3 regions of the Pedobacter sp. 22163 genome follow, and region 2 is predicted to be linked to each of the others. Evidence: riboswitches for the same ligand, from Rfam matches in the RefSeq annotation. Region 2 holds a riboswitch; each other region holds the start of a gene.

Region 1 (7,627 bases), on a different contig from region 2:
ACGTGAGCCTACTGCATAGGTTGAAGTAACAAAAGGATCACCCAGGTTGTTCATCGGATATTTTAAAAAATCTGAAAGTGCCTGATAATCGAAGTCCTTTGAAACGGGATAGCCTAAAAATAAATCGGTCTGTTTCTTAACATGCATTAACAGATCATTTAATACCTGTTGATCCTTTTCCTTTAATTTGCTCGCTTCCATAAAAATATGATTTGCTGGCAAAAGTAATAAAACAAAATATAGTATTATTATTTGTTTTTAATTAAGAATATAATTCTGATTTATGTTTTATTTGCGAAATTAAAATTCTTTTCGACCTCTGAATTGATCCGCCATGAAATATAAAATATGGCTATTGGAGGTTAAGTAGCGCTTGTCTTACGGCGTTGTCGCTTTGGTTTGCAGCCTTGTAATAGCCTACATCGCCCAGATAATAACGGCAAAGCAAGGCTTTTAAATCATTCAGGATCACATTTTTCGAATTATACAATTGAAAACGATCTATGGCTACATTTTTACGTTGAAGATATCCTATAAAGTCTTTAAAGTCGTTGTCGTTTATAGTAAAGATATTGATATTCTGCTCTACAAAACTTGCGCTATACTTATTGGTAAGTACATTAAATACATAATCAGAAAGCACTTTTTTGCTCACTAAATTGCTGTAAAACTTATTGTAGCCACTGGTGTCTAATTTTACAAATACATCAGGCTGAATACCACCAAGAGGTTTGATCTTTCTGGCGGGCTGAACGGTTACGCCCTCTGTTTTCTCAATAGAATCCTGAAAAGAGGTTCGGTCTCCGGTAAGCTCACCGTCCGTCATGCGTTCGTCTAATTCATGCTTGTAGGCGTCGTAACCTTTTTTATACGATTTTTGAATACTGCGACCAGATGGTGTGTAATATCTAGCGATGGTTAAGTTCAATGCAGAGCCGTCGCCAAAAGCAAATTGCTCTTGTACCAGGCCTTTGCCAAAAGAACGGCGGCCCACAATAATTCCGCGCCCCAGATCCTGGATGGCTCCAGCTACAATTTCGCTGGCCGAAGCGGTATTTTCATTGATCAGGACAGCCAGTTTGCCATTTTGAAAAGCACCAGTACCCGTAGAAAAATAATCGGTACGTGGCTCATGTTTACCCTGTGTATATACAATAAGTTTGTTCTCGGCTAAAAACTGATCGGCCAAACCTGTAGCTGCGGTAAAATAGCCGCCCCCATTATCGCGCAAGTCGAGAATCAGTTTTTTCATGCCTCTTGCTTTCAGGTTATTGGCTGCAACAGAGAAATCGTTATCGGTATTGGCGCCAAACTTACTGATCCGTACATAACCTGTTTCGTTATTGATCATATAAGCAGCATCAATACTACTGATGTTTACTTTGCCTCGTGTAACCATAATTCGGTTACTTTGAGGAGCCCCTGGGTGTAAAAGCACTACGCTCACACCTGTTCCTGATCTGCCTTTAAAACGGCCGGTAAGTTGGTCTTTTGGTAAATTTCTCCCACTTACAACTGCTGTATCGATACTCAGAATTTTATCGCCCAGTTTTATCCCAGCCTGGTAAGCAGGACCATCTTTAACCACACCGGTAACCATCATGGTGTCGTTGAGCATATAATATTCTATGCCCACACCCTCAAAGTTCCCTTCCAGGTTATCGGTCATATCCTGCGCATCGGTTGGCGGCAGGTAAACACTATGTGGATCGAGTTGGTGTAAAACGCTATCTATAGGTAAGTTTTGAAGCGAATCGGTATTGATGTCATCAACATAATTACCGTTGATGATGTGTAAGATCTCATTTAATTTCTCATCGCTGTTGCTGGCGAGTTGAGGGCTCTTTTTAACGCCAAAGCCTTGATCTTTAATAAATTTTATGCCCAAAAACATACCCACTATTAAAATTACAGAATAGCTTGCAGCGATCAGTATGTTATGTCGGGTGTTTTTTTTCATTAGCGTTATTGCAAATTTATGAAAATTAGCGAGTTGATATATTTTTTAACTGCATTTTCATGTCTTTTGTTTATAATATTTAACATTAATCAACCCGATGGAACGATAGGTTGAAATTTATGACAGATATTTTTGGGTTTTTAGGGTAGTTTTTAGAAAGAATTTACCGAATTTTATCAAAATTAAATTTATGAATAGAGTTACCGAGCAAGAATCTAACTATAACCACATCGATCAGATGTCGGTGTTAGAAGTTTTGCAGGGCATTAATAACGAAGATAAAACTGTAGCATTTGCAGTTGAAAAATCTTTGCCTCAGATCGAAAAATTAACATCGGCAGTGGCCGAGCGAATGAAAAAAGGTGGTCGTCTTTTTTATATCGGTGCAGGTACAAGTGGCCGTTTAGGTGTAGTAGACGCATCAGAATGCCCACCTACATACGGTGTTCCTTTTGATTGGGTTGTTGGAATTATTGCAGGTGGAGATACGGCGATTAGAAGAGCGGTAGAATTTGCTGAAGATGATGCCGAACAAGCCTGGAAAGATCTTCAGGAATTTGAAATTAACGAGAAAGATTGTTTGGTTGGCCTGGCAGCGTCAGGTACTACGCCTTATGTAATCGGCGGATTAAACACGGCACGTAAGCATGGTATTTTAACAGGTTGCATCGTTTGTAATACAGGTGGACCTATTGCTGCAGAATCGGATTTTCCGGTTGAAGTGGTGGTTGGCCCTGAGTTTGTAACGGGCTCTACCCGCATGAAATCTGGTACGGCGCAAAAAATGGTGTTAAATATGTTAAGCACTACCGTTATGGTTCAGTTGGGGCGTGTAGTTGGCAATAAAATGGTCGATATGCAGTTAACCAATCATAAACTGGTAGACCGCGGAACACAAATGGTTGCCGATGAGCTAAATATAGGTTACGATGAAGCAGCTGAGTTGTTAACCCGTTATGGAAGTGTACGTAAAGCAGTTGAAGCAGGACACTAAGAAATGAGAGAAGGATTGAATGAAAGAATTAGTGAATGATGGAATGAAAGAATGATTGAAGGATAGGATGATATAATGTAGAAACGATCTTAACATTCACTCTTTCAAAACTCAATCACTTATCTAGTCACTCATTCAAAATTCAATCCTTCAATAATTAGAAAGAAGTATGCACGAAATTGAGCCTTATTACCAGTGGAGAGATGATTATATTTCGGCAGAAGATGAGCGTTCGCCGTTTTACAATACCGAATATTCAGAACTTTACTTCGATAAGCAGATTTATAATTTTTTACTGCACCCGCAATGGGACGAGTTTGGTTCGAATACCTTGTACATGAAGGTGTTATACGCCGATTATGATCGCAGTTATGCCGTTATAGAATTTATAGGCGAGTGGAACGATGCCATTAACAACGACATTATGCTGCTGAAACGCGATATTTTAGAGATGATGATGGATGAAGGCATTAATAAATTTATCCTGATCGGTGAAAATATACTTAATTTTCATGCCTCTGATGACAGTTATTACGAAGAGTGGTTTCAGGAAGTAGAAGATGGCTGGATTGTTGGGGTGAATTTTCAGGAACACGTAATCACCGAGTTTCGCGATAATAACATCGATTATTACATTAACTTTGGTGGTGCATTTGATAATCTGCCATGGCGCACATTAAAACCGCTACAATTCTTTAAAAAAGTTGAAGAATTGCTGACAAAAAGATTAAACTAAATATTTATTTTTATATAGTTAAATACACAAAATTTAAAATGGAACAACAAAATTATCAATATCAGGACAACAGTGTTTTTGTACAGGAAAAATCTGTTTCTAAAAAATTCTTTGCAAACGTTTTCTTATGGATGTTCGTGGCATTGAGTTTGTCAACAGTAGCCGCCTATTTGTTTGGTACCAATGAGCAGTTAATGCAATACCTTTTAAATATTAATCCAACAACTGGTAAAGTGAGCATGTCAATTTTTGGTTATGTAGCAATGTTTGCACCGCTCGGCCTGGTTTTATTAATGGGATTTGGTTTAAGTAGATTATCATTACCAGCGTTAATTGGCGTTTTTGTACTTTATTCAGTATTAACTGGAGTTAGTTTAAGTTTTATCTTGTTAACTTATACTTCAGGTTCAGTAGTGAGCTGTTTTGCTGGAGCTGCCGGAATATTCGGAATTATGGCATTTATGGGCTATACAACTAATATTGATCTAAGTAAATTTGGGCCGATTTTAATGGTTGGAGTAATTGGTTTAGTGATTGCCAGTGTAATAAATATGTTTGTTCAAAGCGAGCAGTTCAGTTTGTTTATGGCATTCATTGGTATTGCAATATTTACGGCATTAACGGCTTATGATGTGCAAAAAATCAAAAGAATTGGCGAAGGGATCGAAGCAAGCGGCGAGCAGGTTCTTCAGATTGAATCTAAAAAAATGGCTATTGTAGCTGCATTGTCCCTATACTTAGATTTCTTAAATATCTTTCTTTTCTTACTTCGTATTTTCGGAAGCAGAAAATAGTCATTAACAGAACAATATTCTTAAGGCCGTGCAGAATTGCATGGCCTTTGTAATTTTATTTGGTAGCAAAGCGATAAATTTTGGAATTGATGTTGCTTTGTTGCATTTTTGTATGCTTATTAAGAAAGACGGAGGGATTAGACCCAACGAAGTCTTAGCAACCTGTAACCATACAAGGTGCTAAATTCTATTCTGCAAATAGCAGAAACAGATAAGTTTAGGATTACGATTCACGTACCAACTTTTTAAATAAGCCTTTTAGAGACTTGAGATTATAGATTTGAGACTATAGATCTGAGACCATAGATTTGAGACCGTAGATTTGAGATTTGAGACATAGCGTCTACCCAATTTCATATATCTGAAGTCTCATATCTCATATCTCGTATCTGACATCTGACATCTCGTATCTCATATCTCAAATCTTACAACAAGAATGAGCATAAGAGAAGAATTAGAAAAACGTATTTTGGTGATTGATGGTGCAATGGGTACCATGATTCAACGATATACCTTAACCGAAGAAGATTTTAGAGGGGAGCGATTTAAAAACCATCCCTGTGATGTAAAAGGCAATAATGATTTGCTCAACATCACACGTCCGGATATTATTAAAACCATTCACCTGGAGTACCTGGCCGCTGGTGCCGATATTATCGAAACCAATACATTCAGTACACAGCGCATTTCCATGGCCGATTACCAGATGGAAGACCTTTCTTACGAAATGAGTTTTGAAGGTGCGCGGGTGGCAAAGGAAGCCGTAAATGAGTTCATGGCTGCAAATCCAGACCGTAAATGTTTTGTGGCCGGTGCTATTGGCCCAACCAACCGTACCCTTTCCATGTCGCCGAATGTAAACGATCCTGGTTTTAGGGCAGTCTATTTTGATGAGCTTGAAGCAGCTTATTATGAACAGGTGCGTGGTTTGGTAGATGGTGGTTCTGATGTATTATTAATCGAAACCATTTTCGATACTTTAAATGCTAAAGTGGCTATTGTAGCCATTAAAAAATATGAAGAGGTAATTGGCCGTAAACTGGAGATCATGATTTCTGGTACCATTACCGATGCCTCCGGAAGAACACTTTCAGGCCAGACTGCCGAAGCTTTCTTAAACTCTGTAATGCATGCAAAACCGTTAAGTATCGGTTTTAACTGTGCTTTGGGTGCTAAAGAAATGCGTCCGCATATTGAGGAGCTTGCTGCAAAAGCTGGCTGTTATGTTTCGGCCTATCCAAATGCAGGTTTGCCAAACGAGTTTGGGGCTTACGATGAGCAACCACACGAAACAGCACATTTGGTTGATGACTTTATTGCATCTGGTTTTGTGAATATTGTGGGTGGCTGTTGTGGTACCACACCAGAGCATATTGGCTGTATTGCCAAAAATGCGCGAAAAGCCGAGCCGCGCAAAATCCCTGTAATCGAACCTTATATGCGTTTAAGCGGGTTGGAGCCTGTAACCATCACCCCAGAAAGTATTTTTGTAAATATCGGTGAAAGAACAAATATTACCGGATCTCCCAAATTCTCTAAACTGATTTTGGGTGGCGATTACGAAGCTGCACTGGCCGTTGCCCTGCAACAGGTTGAAGGCGGTGCGCAGATAATTGATGTGAACATGGATGAGGGAATGTTGGATTCGGAAGCAGCAATGACCAAATTTTTAAATCTCATTGCCTCTGAACCTGATATTGCCAAATTGCCAATCATGGTCGATTCATCCAAATGGTCGGTTATCGAAAATGGCTTAAAATGTTTGCAGGGAAAAGGAATTGTAAACTCTATTTCACTAAAAGAAGGGGAGGAGAAATTCCGCGAAAGTGCACGCAAAATTATGCAATACGGTGCTGCGGTAGTAGTAATGGCTTTTGATGAGCAGGGACAGGCCGATAATTACGAGCGCAGGAAAGAAATCTGTAAAAGAAGTTATGATATTCTGGTGCACGAAATTGGTTTCCCGCCAGAGGATATTATTTTCGATCCGAACATTTTAACCGTTGCAACCGGATTAGAAGAACATAACAATTATGCTGTTGATTTTATAAACGCTACCCGTTGGATCAAAGAAAACCTACCTCATGCTAAAGTGAGCGGAGGGGTTTCTAATATTTCTTTCTCTTTCAGGGGGAATAATACCGTTCGCGAAGCAATGCACTCCGCATTCCTTTATCACGCCATTCAGGCTGGTTTAGATATGGGAATTGTAAACGCAGGGATGTTAGAGGTTTACCAGGAAATTCCACCCGAATTGTTAGAAAGGGTAGAGGATGTACTCTTAAACCGAAGAGACGATGCTACAGAGCGTTTGGTAGAATATGCGGATACCGTTAAATCGAAAGGTAAAGAGGTGGTTAAAGATGAAGAGTGGAGAAAAGGTTCTGTTGAAGAGCGGTTATCTCATTCTTTAGTAAAGGGAATTGTAGAATACCTGGATGATGATGTGGAAGAAGCCAGACAAAAATATGCACGCCCGATTCAGGTAATCGAAGGACCATTGATGGACGGGATGAACATTGTGGGTGATTTATTCGGTGCCGGAAAAATGTTCTTGCCCCAAGTGGTAAAATCGGCAAGGGTAATGAAAAAAGCTGTAGCCTATTTATTGCCATTTATCGAACAGGAAAAGCTGGATAATCCCGATCAGGATCAAAGTTCATCTGCAGGAAGAGTTTTAATGGCCACCGTAAAAGGCGATGTGCACGATATTGGAAAGAATATTGTGGGTGTAGTATTGGCTTGTAATAACTTCGAAATTGTAGATATGGGCGTGATGGTTCCTGCACAGGAAATCATCAAAAAAGCCAAAGAAATAAAAGCCGATATTATTGGTTTAAGTGGATTGATTACACCGTCACTTGATGAAATGGTTCACTTTGCCAAAGAAATGGAACGTGAAGGTTTTACCATTCCCTTAATTATAGGTGGGGCAACTACTTCAAGAATCCATGCTGCTGTAAAAGTAGCGCCAAATTATTCAGGACCCGCTATCCACGTATTGGATGCTTCCAGAAGTGTTACCGTTTGTAGCACCTTGATGAACCCTGAAACAAAAGATGATTATGTGGCAGGTATCAGGGCAGAATATGACAAAGCACGCGAAGCACATTTAAATAAGCGATCGGATAAACGTTTTAAAA
Region 2 (7,627 bases):
TATCAGTATTTCATATCCCGAAACCTTAAATCAAACGCTGCCAACCTTAAGGTTAGGAAATATTGCAGAAGTGAAAAATGAATATGGTTTTATCCGCTCCACCTGCAAAATGGAACCGGGTGATTCTGGTGGCCCTTTATTTGATTATTATGGCCGCGTAATCGGATTGCACAGTGCCATTGATGTTTCAGAAGACATGAATTTCGAAATTCCTGTTGACCTTTACCGCCGTTATTGGACCGCTTTAAACAGCGAAAGACTTTATACCGCTTTCCCAGATAAGAAGGATAGTGTGAAAACAGATCCCTTGTTTTTGCAATTACAGAAAGATAGTAAACAAAAAGCTTTACATCCTGATTTTGATATGCCAACGCTTAAAAACACTTGCTTTTCCATCAAAAGTATGATAAAAGGAAAAAACCAGGATATTTATGCAATCTTATTGAATGTTAAAACTGCAAATGGCGCTAAAAAACAGTTTCTATTGAGTAAAAACACGATGGTTGGCGAACAAGCAAAAGGTGATATTAATGGAATTGTGGTGCCAATTAAACTAATTGGGAAAGATCAGGAGAACGACCTGGTTTTATTTGAACTTGACCAACGGATAGACGGTGGGATTGATTTAAATATCTCTGGTAGTGACAGCGTTAAAATCGAGATGGGTAAACTTCTTTACAGCATTGATCCTGCCGGCAAAGTGATGCACAGTGTTTTAGGCAGCACACTATTTAATTTGCCGAAAATTAATAGTCAACCTTATTTGGGCGCAATGGTGGTTTATAATTCCAGCCCCGTTCAGTTTTCGTTAATCAAAGCAGGCAGTCCGGCAGAAAAAGTAGGTATAAAAGTCGGCGATGAACTGATCAGTATGAATGGTAAACTGATAAAAAAAGCAAGTGAATTTGCACCTGAAATAATGAAATATTGGGCAGATGACGAAATTACTTTTGAATGGGAAAATGCTTCGGGTAAGATGAGTAAAACGCTAAAACTAGAGGGGCGGGGTCAATCGGTATTTAATCACCCGGCAGAGAAATTTGATGGAGGGAAGTCGGAGCGAAGAGATGGTTTTAATGCCATTTTTACTCACGATGCAGCCATTAAAGCCAATGCCTGCGGTTCTCCTGTTTTTGATTGGGAGGGTAATTTTTATGGGATTAATATCGCGAGGTTTAGCCGGACAACAACGGTAGTGGTTCCAAAGAAAACGATAATAGATTTTGTTTTGAAGACTATTCAATAAAGTATCTTCCTAATCTTGTCTAAAAATAAATGTCATTCTGAACGCAGTGAAGAATCTCAGGCTAAAGAGAGTCGGACCAAAACTTCTCTATTGGAATAAATCTATCTTAAAAAGATTCTTCACTGCGTTCAGAATGACAACAAAGGAATGAAATCATCAAGCTATTTCTTCAGCAACGTATCAATCTCTGTATTAAATTCTTTCACAAATTCATCATAAAATTTGCCGGTTGCCGGACCATTAAAACCGGTATGGATCTGTGCTACATTGCCCTGTTTATCAATGATTATTGTGGTTGGAAACGATAAAAAAGAATCGAGTGCAGGCAAGGATTCAGATACGACCTGTTTATCGGCAGTACCTGCAATAACCTGATCATATTCGATGCCAAAACGTTCACGGAAACGCGTCATCACCTTTTTTGCATATTCGGGTTCGGTTGAGCGTTCGTAATGCAAAGCAATAACTTCTACACCACGTTTCTTGTTTTCTTTATACCAGGGCGCTATAAAAGTAGCTTCGTCAACACAATTTGGGCACCAGCTTCCGGTTATGGTTAAAATCACCACCTTGTTTTTATATTTTTCATCCTTTAACGAAATCTTTTTGCCGTTTACATCAGGGAAACTAAAATCAAGCGTTTTGTATCCTTTTTTCAGGTAGGTAAGTTTATAAGGATCGGGCAGGGCAGCATCTTTATTTTTAGTTCCAGTAAAAGGCTGGCTTCCCCTTGCACCTAAAATTTCGCCGGTTAATGAGCCATCTGGCTGGAAAGTTCCTTTGTAATAGGAAGGAGAGGAGCCAATAAAGCTGGAAAGTTGAAATTCATTTCCTTCTACTACACCTTCCAGATAACGCGAATCGCCTGTTACACGTAGAAAAGTGCCCGTAAGTTTGTTACCCGTTTGCTTAAATAAACCTACGGTTTTCTCTTCCTTACCATTTGGCGATTTAAAAACCACATCATAACTGCCAGAATAGTCTGCCGCTGCAGGTCTATCTGTTGTTTTAAAACGGTAATTTTTCTTTTCAGCAACAATTACCAAAGGTTTACCAGCTTTATCCTGTTTTCTTAATGTACCCGTTAATTGATCACCATCTATCGCAAATGCGAGTTCATTATCAAATTGATCAAGTTTTACGAAAAGCGAATCGGCTACTTGTTTTACTAGGCCACCTTCGAAACTTTCTTCAGCATTGCGGAAATATAATTTTTGTTGACCGCTTTTTTCGCTGATTTCAAAGTTAAAAGGGATTTCTAATCCTTCCTTTACCTTGGCTATTCCACGCCAGTTACCAAGGGCAACAAAAGCATTTTGTTTTTTCTCTGTGCGCTTTGCTGCCTGATTATTTGTAAGTGCAATATGGTTCTGAGCGTATGTGAAAGTTATTAACATAGCCAATACGGCTGTTAAAAGGGATTTTAGTTTCATTGTGATGTGTATTTGACGACTAAATTAGTAGGCAAAGATATGGATGTAATTGGCAAAGAAAAAATATTTCAATAAAAATCTATAAAAACTATAGGATAAATGGAATAAGTTATACCTTTGCAGCAGTTATTTTAAAATACTTATCAAGAAAGGCGGAGGGAATGGCCCTGTGAAGCCTTAGCAACCATCTAATTTTTAGAAATGGTGCTAATTCCATCCCGGATGAATCTGGGATAGTTAAGTCAGTTGTTTGCGTTATCCTTTTAAGAATATATGGAGCACTTCTGATTTATGGGGTGCTTTTTTTTTGCCCTGAATGCGTTCTTGAAATTAAATTATGCATTAAATAAAATTATTCAAATGAAAAAAACAGACGAGCAAAAAGCCATTAATGCAAACCTTAATGCATACTTCCGAATGCGCATGCCCTGTTAAAATCGTTCTATTTTAACAGGCTTTTTTAGGCTTACCATTCCTTTATTCTCTTTAAAAACAAACATGGTTTTAGACGTGGCGGAATTGTTTTGCCAAAAAATATTATCCCTTTTAACTAATTATTAACTACACCTTATGTTTAAAAATTTAAAATCAATAACGTTTATCCTGCTGCTCTTCCTGGCGCAAAAGCTTTCTGCTCAGGATGTAACGGTTACCGGAACGGTAAAGTCGGCAGATGGCGAAACACTGCCTGGTGTTTCTGTATTAATAAAAGAAACTAAACAAGCCACCATTTCTGATGCAAAAGGAGCTTTTTCAATTAATGCACCCGATAAGGGCACATTGGTGTTTTCTTATATCGGCTTTAAGAGTCAGGAAATACAGATTAATAAAAATGCTGGCCCCATTTCGATTATTCTTCAGTCAAGCGATAATGCGCTGGATGAGGTAGTGGTTACAGCATTGGGTATTTCAAGGCAGAAGAAATCGCTTGGTTATGCTGTTCAGGAATTAAAAGGACAGGATTTGGCCGAAGCTAAAGAATCCAACCTGGTAAATGCACTTGCGGGAAAAATAGCTGGTGTTAGGGTAACCAATAGCCAGGGGAGCATGGGTTCCTCGCGTGTGGTCATCAGAGGGGAAACATCTATTGCGGGAAATAACCAGCCATTATTTGTGGTTGATGGGATTCCGGTAGATAATTCCCAGTTAAATTCGGCTGGGGCAAGAGATTACGCGAATACCATTTCGGATATTAATCCCGAAGATATAGAATCGATGAGTGTGTTAAAAGGACCAAATGCCGCTGCATTATACGGCTCGAGGGCTGCGGCAGGTGTCATCCTCATTAAAACCAAAACGGGTAAATCGAAAAAAGGATTAGGAATTGCCATCAATTCGAACGCGGTTTTAGAAACCTTGCTTACGCTACCCGTGTATCAAAATGCCTTCGGTCAGGGATCGGAGGGCAAATTTAGTTATGTAGATGGTGCGGGTAAAGGAATCAATGACGGGGTAGATGAAAGCTGGGGCCCTAAATTGGATGGTCGGCTAATCCCACAATTTTATTCGAAGGGAGTAGCCGTTCCATTTGTGGCGCATCCTGATAATGTACGTGATTTCTTCCAAACCGGATATTCATTAAATAATGGGGTATCTATTGCAGATGCGGGTGAAAAATACGACTTCCGATTATCGTACAACAACCTGAAACAGGTTGGTATAGTGCCTAACTCTGGTCAGGGCAAAAATTCGTTTGTGCTCAATACATCATTAAAAATAACACCGAAGTTAACGTTAACTGCCAATGCAAATTATAGCAAGCTTAATTCTGATAATTTACCTGGAACAGGCGGTTCAAGATCTACCAGTACCATGTTACAGTTTACTTGGTTCGGTCGTCAGGTTGATATCAACCAATTGAAAGATTATTTGGATGAAAATGGAAAAACGTTTAACTGGAACAATAGCTATTATAGCAATCCATATTGGGTAGCCTACGAAAATACAGTATCGCAAAACCGTAGCCGGATTATTGGAAGTTTAGCGCTTAATTATAAAATTATTGATGGACTTGATTTCAATTTCAGATCGGGAACGGATTATTATAATGATAGGCGCAAAGTTAGGATTGCCTATGGTACCAATGGAACACCTTTCGGTTCTTATACAGAGAGTGCCTTTACGGTAAGCGAAAATAATACTGATGCAACATTAAATTTTAACAAACAGTTAAATGATGATTTTAGTCTCGAATTGTTAGGTGGTGGTAACATCCGCAGGCAATATATCGAGCAGAATGATCAAAGTGCTCCTAAATTGGCCATCGCCGGACTTTATACCCTTAAAAACTCGCGTGATCCTCTAATTTCATCAAATAATTTATCAAGATTAAAATCGTACAGTGTTTATGCCTCTGGACAGCTTGGTTTCAGAAATTATCTGTTTGCCAACATCACGGCGCGTAACGATTGGTCGTCTACCTTGCCAGCGCAGAACAGGTCGTATTTTTACCCGTCATTTAACGGAAGTTTTGTAGCAACCGAAGCATTCGACATTAAAAGCGAAGCACTTAATTATTTGAAAATACGTGGAGGTTGGTCTAAAGTTGGTAAAGATGCCGATCCTTACCGTTTGATCAATACTTATGCATTTGGTGCGCCATTTAAAGGTAACCCACAGCTCACTACAGGAGCTATTGATCTTAAACCTGATCTTAAACCAGAAACCACTACTTCTACAGAACTGGGCATTGAAGCCGTTTTTTTTAACAAAAGGTTACGCTTAGATTTAAGTGCGTACAACACCAATAGTTACAACCAGATTTTGGCTGCTGATGTAAGTCAAAGTACCGGATTTACGTCAAAACTGCTTAACGCCGGGAAAATCAACAATAAAGGGATCGAGGCACAATTAGGCATTACTCCAGTTAAGAAAGCATTTACATGGGATATAGATTTCAATTTCGCAGCAAACAGAAGTAGGGTGATAGAGCTGGATGCTGAAAAATTCTTAACAAACTATGTTGTGGCTACCAACTCAGCACAGGTTATTGCCACAGTAGGGCAACCTTATGGATCATTGTTCGGAACAGCCTTTTTAAGAGATGGCAATGGAAATATTATTGTAAATGCTACAGGAGCACCAACTACAAACCCAACCAAACAAGTATTGGGAAAATATACACCAGATTGGATTGGCGGGGTATACAATACTTTTACCTATAAGGGCTTTAGTCTGGGTGTTTTGGTTGATGCAAGCATCGGCGGATCTATCTATAACGGCACTTACTCAACGGGTACCTATACCGGCGTATTGGCTTCTACATTACCAGGAAGAGCGGCAGAGTATGGCGGTATTTCTTACTATTACCCAGACAATGATAAAGCTAAAGGAACGGTAAGGGTAAACGGAACTGTCCCTGCGGGTGTTACCGTTTATGATGACGGGATAGTATTTGATGGCGTAACTGCCGATGGTAAACGCAATGAAAAAGTATTGCCTGCCCAACAATATTATAAATCATTCAGGAATATCGACGAATCGAGTATTTTCGACGCTTCCTATGTTAAACTTCGTGAGGTAAAGTTAAGCTATAATCTACCAGCCAAATGGCTTCGTCCGCTAAGCCTGCAAGGTGTTTCAGTATCATTAGTTGGCCGTAACTTATGGATTATCCACCGCAATACAGTAGATATTGATCCTGAAGTGGCTTTTAATACTGGCAACGGGCAGGGTTTAGAAAGTTTATCGAACCCAAGCACCCGCAGTTATGGCATTAACCTGAATGTTAAATTTTAAATCTTACCATCATGAAAAATAAAAAACTATACATACTGGCCATTTTGGCAATTGCGTTCGCATCTTGTAATAAAGAACTTGATGAGGTGAATATTAACCCGAATGCCCCTGAAATTCCAGTACCTGATTATTTACTTACCGGAACCACTAAGGCCACCGTTGATGCTTACTGGGGCGTAACCAACAACATGAACTCGAGTCTGCTCTTTGCCCAGCACTGGGCCAAAGTTCAATATACGGAAGAAGATCGTTTTATCTATTCGAATAGCAGTTTTACATCTTTATGGGCTACCGCTTATGCACAGAGTATTCCTGGATATAATAAGATTATAGAATTGGGCGATGCACAGGGAAATTCTGGTTATAGAGGAGTGGCCTTAATTCTAAGATCATGGGTATTTTTGTTACTTACTGATGCTTATGGCGACATTCCATATACACAGGCAGGGAAAATTAAACAGTTTATTACACCAGTTTATGATAAACAGAGAGATGTTTATTATGGTATTTTAGAAGATTTAAAGTCAGCACAAACCGCATTAAATTTAAAAACCGGAAATGCTTCTGGCGATATTATTTATTCTGGCAGTACTGAGGCTTGGAAAAAATTTGCCAATTCATTACGTCTTCGTATTGCGTTGCGCATAGCAGATAAAGAACCAACAAAAGCAAAACAGGTCATCGATGAGATTAAAACCGAAGGCGGACTTTATATTAGCTCTAATCTGGAAAATGCAAAACTTGATTATGATGTTTCCCCCCAGCAAAATCCTGTAGCAGCTTCATTCGAAACGAGAAACGATTACCGCATCAGTAAAACCATTGTTGATAAACTTGTTTCCTTAAGCGATCCTAGGCTTCCTGTTTATGCAAGTAGAACTGAAAATGAACCAAAAGGTTATGTAGGTATTCCAAACGGATCCACAAACTCTGAAGCGAGTGCAATTGGTTTAGCAAATTCTTCAAAACCGGGTACTTATTTTTTAGATCCCAAAGCTCCCGCAGTGATTTTTAGTTATGCTGAAGTGCTTTTTGACAGGGCAGAAGCTGCTGCCCGTGGTTTTACAACAGAAGATGCTGCAGATTTATATAAGCAAGCCATTACAGCCTCTTTACAGCAGTACGGAATAAATAATAATGATCAGATTGCTAACTATCTTAGTGGCGCTGCGGTACAATATGATGCAGGAAATTATAAAAAATCAATCGG
Region 3 (7,627 bases), on a different contig from region 2:
GTTTACAAATAAACCATATGCATGTGCTGTGGCAATAGCCAGTTTATATTTTGGATCGTAGCCTCCCACATCCAAAATCGGGTCGGTTTCTGCGAAACCTAAATCTTGTGCTTCTTTTAAAGCCGAGTCGTAACTTTGGTTCTCATTAAATATTTTCGACAAAATGTAATTAGATGAGCCATTAAAAATTCCACTCAAAGCATGGAATAATTCATTGTCGTAATACTCTTCCAGGTTACGGATAATTGGAATACTGCCGCAAACGGCACCTTCATACAATAGAGAAGTACCATACTCTTGTTGTAGATCTACCAGTTCTTTTAAATGTGTGGCGATCATTTTTTTATTGGCAGATACTACATTTTTACCGTTTTTTAATGCAGTGGTTACAATTTCGTAAGCAGCATCTGCATCATTAATTAATTCTACAATCGTATTAATCTCTGTATTGTTCAGTATTTCGTTGCGATCAGTGGTAAACAGATCCTTATTAAGGGTACGCTTCTTTCTTGGGTCTTTTATTGCAATTTTAATGATCTCCAGGTTCAGGCTCTGGCTTTGGATAATATCCAATAACCCTTGTCCTACAACACCGAAACCAAATAAACCGATTTTTAAATTCTTACTCATTTTTTTAAGTGATTACACAGATAAACAGATTACACTGATTTACTGTATTTATTTTATATTATTTTTTTGTTGAATTTGATGGTACAGATATTAGTTGTTCTCTTTATTTTAACCCTAAAACCCTAAACCTTATGCCTTTCTAAGCGGTATGCTGTAGTTTGATTATTTTTTTATTCCGGCTTTCCTTGATGAAGTTTCCAATTACCTTAGTCAAGGCATCTGTTTCGATTAAAAATCCGTCGTGACCATAATCTGAGTGCAAGGCACTAAATTCTGCTCCTGGGATATGATCAGCCAGGTATTTTTGCTCCGATAAAGGAAACAAGACGTCATTTTCTATCCCGATTACCAAAGTATTTGCCGTAATTAATTTTAGTGCATCGGCAATACTTTTGCGGTTACGGCCCACATTGTGGCTGTCCATTGCTTTGGTTAAATAATAATAACTGTAAGCGTTAAAACGGTTGATCAGTTTTTCTCCCTGATAGTTCTGATAAGAAGACGACCTGAAATTGTCGGTTTTATCGTTTACGCTTTCTACCTGTGTACTGCCGTAAGCGCTGTAGGTTCTATAACTTAAAAGTGCAATGCTACGGGCAGTTTTTAAACCTTTGCTACCACCGTTTGGTTGGTTGGCATAAAAAGTTCTATCGGTAGTAATGGCCAAACGCTGACTTTCGTTAAATGCAATTCCCCATGGAGAATGTGCTGCATTAGTGGCAATCAAGATCAGGTTTTCGATTTTATTCGGCTCAGAAATGCTCCATTCAACAGCTTGTTGCCCGCCTAAAGAACCTCCGATTAATAATTTAATATAATCAATACCTAAATGCGAAGCCAATAACTGGTGTGCCGACACTAAATCGCGGATGGTAAACTGTGGAAACGAAAGATAATAAGGTAAGCCGGTTACGGGATTGGTACTTAATGGGTTTGTACTGCCGTAATGTGAACCTAAAACATTAGCACAAACAATATAATGTTCTTCCGGATTGAACAAAGCATTTTCACCGAACAAACCTTCCCACCATTCAAAAACATCAGCATTGGCAGTAAGTGCATGGCAAACCCAAATCACATTATCTTTATTTGCATTTAATTTGCCATAAGTTTGATAAGCAACTTGCAGGTTACGGATCTTTTTTCCGCTCTCTAATTTGAACTGTTTATTATAACTATATGTTGACGCAAAATTCCCCGAATTGGATTTTACATTGTCGTTTTTACTATTATGCATTTTGTAATGTTGTTGTTGTTAAAAGCCCCTAAGGGGTTTGGGTTTAGGCTTGTAAATTCTCTGCCGGAACTGTGGCATTAATGGTTGCAAATGCCTGTTCGAAATCGGCTTTAATATCATCAATATGCTCAATGCCTACAGAAACCCTCAGCGCATTCGGTTTAACACCGGCAGCTAATTGTTCTGTTTCGCTCAATTGCTGGTGTGTTGTGGCAGAAGGCTGAATGATCAGCGTTTTTGCATCACCCACATTGGCCAGGTGCGATACCAGTTTTAAGTTATCAATTACCTGTGTTGCATTTTCTTTGCTTCCAGCCAATTCGAAAGATAAAACTGCGCCAAAACCATTGCTTAAATACTTTTTAGCCAGGTTGTTATATTTACTGCTGGCTAAGCCAGGGTACTGAACTTCTTTAACTAATGGATGGTTTTCTAACCAGGTGGCTAATGCTAATGCATTATCTACATGGCGTTGAACCCGGAGTGATAAAGTTTCTAATCCTTGTAATAAAAGAAAAGAATTGAAAGGCGATAGGGCAGGTCCCAAATCTCTTAATCCTTCTACTCGGGCACGGATGATAAACTGGATGTTCCCAAATGGTCCGCCGATACCAAAAACATCGCTGAAAACCAAACCATGATAACCTTCTGAAGGCTCAGAGAATTGAGGGAATTTCCCATTGCCCCAGTTGTAATTTCCACCGTCAACGATAACACCGCCAATACTTGTTCCATGACCACCGATCCATTTCGTTGCAGATTCTACAACAATGTTGGCTCCGTGTTCCAATGGTTTAAACAAATACCCGCCTGCGCCAAAAGTATTGTCGACCACTAAAGGCAGATCGTATTTTTTTGCAATTGCGGCAATTTTTTCGAAATCAGGCACACTAAATGCTGGGTTGCCAATGGTTTCTAAAAAGATTGCTTTTGTTTTATCAGTTATTTTGCTTTCAAATTCTTCAGGTACATCTGGATTTGCAAAATCGACATGAATACCTAAGCGTTTAAAAGCTACTTTGAATTGATTATAGGTTCCTCCGTAAATGTGAGATGAAGAAACAATGCTATCACCAGCCTCCAATATGTTATTTAACGCTATAAATTGAGCGGCTTGCCCCGATGCGACTGCCAAAGCAGCTACGCCACCTTCTAAAGCGGCAATACGTTTTTCGAAAACATCGTTGGTTGGATTCATGATCCTGGTGTAGATATTGCCAAACTCTTTTAATGCAAATAAATTAGCCCCATGTTCGGCATTTTTAAATCCATAAGATGTGGTTTGGTAAATAGGAACAGCTCTTGATCCTGTTGTTGGATCTATTTCCTGACCAGCGTGTAGTTGTAAAGTTTCGAATTTATATGATGTTGACATAATTTCTATTTTTTTAGTTGATGTGATTAGATAACAGAATTAGGATAATCCTAAAACCTAGCAGGGCGTATCCCGGTTTTCCGGGACCTTCCAATTTGAAAGAAACAAAAAAGGAAGATTTTTAAATTACTGTATGCAACAGAACATACAAGTAATCGCATGCATATCGCAACAAATAAAAGAAATAGAAGCTTGTTCTACCTTTTTAAGGTCTGCACTGGGTTCGCTAAGCGATTGAAGATTTAATGTTTTCATCAGTTCTAATTTATATCTCCAAATAACACCATGTTATCCGGTCAGGAATTGGCACCTTCTCTTTCTGAGGGTTGCCAGTGGGTCATCGAGCCAGTCTCTCGCCACTTCTTTATAAATCAACCCGTGAAGATTGACTTTTATTTAGCTATTTGCCAAATAATATTCCAAATGTCTGAATTTAATTTTAATCCACAAAATAAAATTTTGAAATTACATTAACTCATTGAAAATGAATTATGTATTTTTATGATGCGATGACAATCTGAAATTTTAATACTGAATTAACGCTTAAAATTCTAAGTTTGTGGTACCTATCTAAATTAATTATGATGAAAAATACAAAATCCCTATGTTTAGGCCTGTTGTTTACTATCGCTTGTTTAAATAATGTAAACGCTCAGTTCGGAGGCTTAAAAGATAAATTATTAAAAGTGGGCACTGCCCAGGGCGCCAAAGCTTTAGGGGTAGACAAGTTTTTAAAACAACCTGCTGCCATTACCACCAATTTTGAAGACGTAAATAGAGAAGGCGAAAAGCTGCCTGATTTTATTAACTCATTAAATTTAAAAGCCCAGCCCTTGTACTTACTGCCTAAAAATCCAGATGGTGGTTTTGTGCTTTGCGAGGGACTTTACGAAATGACCAATAAAAGTTATTGCCTAAAAGCTGGAACTTTCGCCCCTTCAAAGGGTGATGGTTACATGTTTGCACCCGTTTTAGGCCCTAAAGAAGAAATTGTGGTTTCTATACTCAAAAGCGCTGAGAAACATCCTGATGTAGACCAACATGATATTCAGGCTTTACTCTGGACAATCATTGCAAGAACAAAATTTGCCGATTTTAATGGCCAGGTTAAAGTAACTGCCATTAAATTGTTAACACCGAAACAACTTACGCAATTGGAAGGTGGTGCTTTAGGTGTTTTGCCTTTCGATGTAATGGAGAAGGCTAAAGACCAGTTACCATCAGGGGTGAGGGCTGTTTTTGAAGCAGAAAATAATATCCGTCAATTGGTGTCGTCTGGAAATTATACTTATGCCGACATGGAAAAATATGCGATTATAGCGGGTATGGCGCCACCAAGAAGCGATGTGCCAAGCGGCATCTGGACCAAACACCCTGACGGTTATTATGTGCGTTATTTTCCTTCTGGTTATTCGATTACCAAGGTACAGGTTTATGTACCTAAAGAATTATTAGCTGGTGGTACAAAATTAATATATGATGCTGCTGGTGACATTGCCTGCCCGGCTAATACAGGTTCGCAACGTTTAGCACAGACCAATGAGCCATTAGAAGCAAATTATTCGTTGAAGTTGACTACGATTTGCAATCCTAAATAGATTTCAAAACAAATATTCGTCATTGCGAAGAGGAACGACGAAGCAATCTTGAAGCGCACGCTAGTAGCGACCGTTGTAAGATTGCTTCGTCGGCTGAAAAAGCCTTCTCGCAATGACGATTTTTTTTAACCTAAAGCCTGCGCTAGATCAGCGATAATATCATCCACATGTTCTAAGCCTACAGATATACGGAGTAAATTTTTTGGCGTTTTACTATCAGGGCCTTCAACCGAATAACGGTGCTCAATTAAACTCTCTACACCTCCTAAACTGGTCGCTTGTGCAAATAACTGAACCTTATTTGCCACTTTGTGGGCCGCTTCAACATCCCCTTTAACCAAAAACGACATCATTCCACCAAAATCTTTCATTTGTTTCTTTGCAATTTCGTGCTGTGGGTGACTTTCCAAACCTGGATAAAAAACAGTCTCAACATTTGGATGTCCGTTTAAATAGTTAGCTATGATTTTTCCATTTTCGCAGTGGCCTTTCATGCGATAGGCTAAGGTTTTAATGCTTCTGGTTAACAGAAAACAATCGAAGGGAGAAGGAACCGCACCACCCGTTTGCTGTATGTTTTTGATTTTCTCCCATAACGCGTCTTTTTTTGCTGTTACTAAAATCCCGCCAAGTACATCGCTATGCCCCCCCAGGTATTTGGTACTGCTATGCATTACAATATCAGCACCCAGTAAAATCGGGTTTTGTAAAATAGGCGAAGCAAAGGTGCTGTCGCAGGCCATTGTAATGTTTTTAGCTTTAGCTATTTTGGCAATTCCTTCTATATCGGTAATCTTTAATAATGGGTTAGATGGGGTTTCGATCCAGATCAATTTGGTGTTAGGTTTGATGCTCGATTGGATCAGGTCTAGATCAGTCTGATCAATAAAATCAAATTCCAAACTATCGTTAAAGATAGTCAATAATTGTTTTTTAATACCCCAATACATATCATCAGGAGCGATAATATGGCTACCGGGTTTTAAGGCCTGGAACAAAACCATACCACAGGTATTGCCCGAAGAGAAAGCAGCAGCATCTTCGCCATATTCTAATTTGGCTACAGTGTTTTCTAAAGCAGACCGGTTTGGATTGCTTACCCTGCTATACATATGGCCTCCTGGATAACCTCCATCTTCGTCGCGAAAAAAAGTTGTCGATAGATTAATAGGAAGGGTAACATCGCCGGTAATGCTTTTTACAAGATTAGAAGCGTGAATAGCAAGGGTTTCGGGTTTCATAATATTTGATTTTGATCGAAGTGATATGGTGATGCAATTTAATAATTTGGCGCTAATTTAAGGTTCGTAATGGTTTTGGCAAGATTTATGTAACAAGTTTGACGAAATTAAATTAAACAAAAATGAAAAGATTATTTATAGCTATCGCAATAGCATGTTCTACTTTAGTAATGTTACAAAGTTGTAATACTGCAAAAAGAGTAACTGCAGGTGTAACAGGTAGCAGAGGTACAGTTGTTCGCGAATGGGTAGTGAGTAATGTAGCTTTAGAAGGATTGCCTGATGGCGCTGTTCAAGGTTTATTTGGAGAGAAATCTTACAAATGTTTCCAGGGAAGTACATGGAACTTAACCAATAGCGGTAATGGTTCTTACACTTTGCCAGCATCAAGTGCTTGTGGTTCGGTAATGCAGACTATTTTCTGGTCGGCAGCACCTAAAGATCAAACCTTCCAGTTTAAGAAAATATTTGAAGGGGATAAAGCTAAAAACGTAACAGAAGGTTACCGTTTAGTATTAACTGATCTTTCCAGCACACAAATGATCTTGAAATCGCCGATTGAATTTGGTGGCAAAACTGCAAACATCGTTTTAACTTTTGTACCTGCAGCAAGATAGTTAGCTAAAAATATCTTCCTGTGAAAAACATATAAAGCACTTCTGAAAAGAGGTGCTTTTTTTGTTACCGTCTTTTAGGATTGCCACGGAAACACGGATTTACACGGAGTTTCTTAGACTCTTTTATAGGAGGTTTTTAACCACAGATAACACAGATATAAATTAGAATCAGGTTTTGTTACATACCTGGCCGTCAAGCGGGGTAACATCAGTTTATACGGAAGTTTGATAGTTATTTTTCCGTGACTTCCGTGTTTCCGTGGCTAATATTAACGCCTACAGCTAAGCTCACCTAAAAAAGCAATCATTATCTGTGTTAATCTGTGGTTAATTATCAAGGACAACATTCAAAAATCGCGGTTTGTTACAAGAAAATGATTTTCAAATCGGCTCATTATTGTATTTTTGTTCAAAATAAATCAGGAATGAATACAACTGAGCAAGTTGAAAAAATATTAGCTGATACCAATTTATCAACTGAATTACAAAACATAGCACACAAAGTCCTTCATGGAGAACGTATTACCTTTGATGAAGGCGTTTATTTGTACGAACATGCAGAACTGGGTTACCTCGGTGTTCTGGCAAATTTTATCCGCGAACAAAAACACGGTGATAAAACTTATTTCAACCGAAACTTCCATTTAGAACCTACCAATCTTTGCGTTTACGACTGCAAATTTTGCTCCTACTCGCGTTTAATCAAACAAAAAGAAGAAGGCTGGGCCTTAACGATGGAGCAGATGCTCGATATCGTTAAAAAATATGATGGCGAACCTGTAACCGAAGTGCATATTGTTGGTGGGGTACTTCCACAATACGATGTGGCCTTTTATTCTGCTTTATTTACCGCTATTAAACAGCACCGCCCTGATTTGCACGTGAAGGCATTAACGCCTGTGGAGTACCATTATATCTTTAAGAAAGCC

The links. A riboswitch is a leader RNA that binds a small molecule or an ion and turns the genes downstream of it on or off. The one in region 2 is predicted to bind S-adenosylmethionine.
Region 1: linked by a shared signal. The riboswitch ahead of metH (methionine synthase) and the one ahead of ACTJKN_RS01860 (SusC/RagA family TonB-linked outer membrane protein) in region 2 are both predicted to bind S-adenosylmethionine.
Region 3: linked by a shared signal. The riboswitch ahead of ACTJKN_RS10695 (O-acetylhomoserine aminocarboxypropyltransferase/cysteine synthase family protein) and the one ahead of ACTJKN_RS01860 (SusC/RagA family TonB-linked outer membrane protein) in region 2 are both predicted to bind S-adenosylmethionine.

Annotation. Positions count from the first base shown of each region.
Region 1 covers NZ_JBQEPM010000004.1:249,884-257,510, forward strand. Annotated here, with positions in the region: gene ACTJKN_RS12215 (histidine decarboxylase) at 1-201, opposite strand, end outside; gene ACTJKN_RS12220 (S41 family peptidase) at 353-1,960, opposite strand; gene murQ (N-acetylmuramic acid 6-phosphate etherase) at 2,151-2,954, shown strand; gene ACTJKN_RS12230 (hypothetical protein) at 3,124-3,690, shown strand; gene ACTJKN_RS12235 (Bax inhibitor-1/YccA family protein) at 3,729-4,484, shown strand; SAM riboswitch class I at 4,598-4,702, shown strand; gene metH (methionine synthase) at 4,921-7,627, shown strand, end outside.
Region 2 covers NZ_JBQEPM010000001.1:438,510-446,136, reverse strand. Annotated here, with positions in the region: gene ACTJKN_RS01870 (trypsin-like peptidase domain-containing protein) at 1-1,246, shown strand, start outside; gene ACTJKN_RS01865 (peroxiredoxin family protein) at 1,408-2,679, opposite strand; SAM riboswitch class I at 2,817-2,923, shown strand; gene ACTJKN_RS01860 (SusC/RagA family TonB-linked outer membrane protein) at 3,250-6,417, shown strand; gene ACTJKN_RS01855 (SusD/RagB family nutrient-binding outer membrane lipoprotein) at 6,429-7,627, shown strand, end outside.
Region 3 covers NZ_JBQEPM010000003.1:561,968-569,594, forward strand. Annotated here, with positions in the region: gene ACTJKN_RS10685 (homoserine dehydrogenase) at 1-630, opposite strand, end outside; gene ACTJKN_RS10690 (homoserine O-acetyltransferase family protein) at 770-1,867, opposite strand; gene ACTJKN_RS10695 (O-acetylhomoserine aminocarboxypropyltransferase/cysteine synthase family protein) at 1,911-3,242, opposite strand; SAM riboswitch class I at 3,505-3,615, opposite strand; gene ACTJKN_RS10700 (hypothetical protein) at 3,827-4,840, shown strand; gene ACTJKN_RS10705 (trans-sulfuration enzyme family protein) at 4,966-6,081, opposite strand; gene ACTJKN_RS10710 (hypothetical protein) at 6,204-6,698, shown strand; gene mqnE (aminofutalosine synthase MqnE) at 7,124-7,627, shown strand, end outside.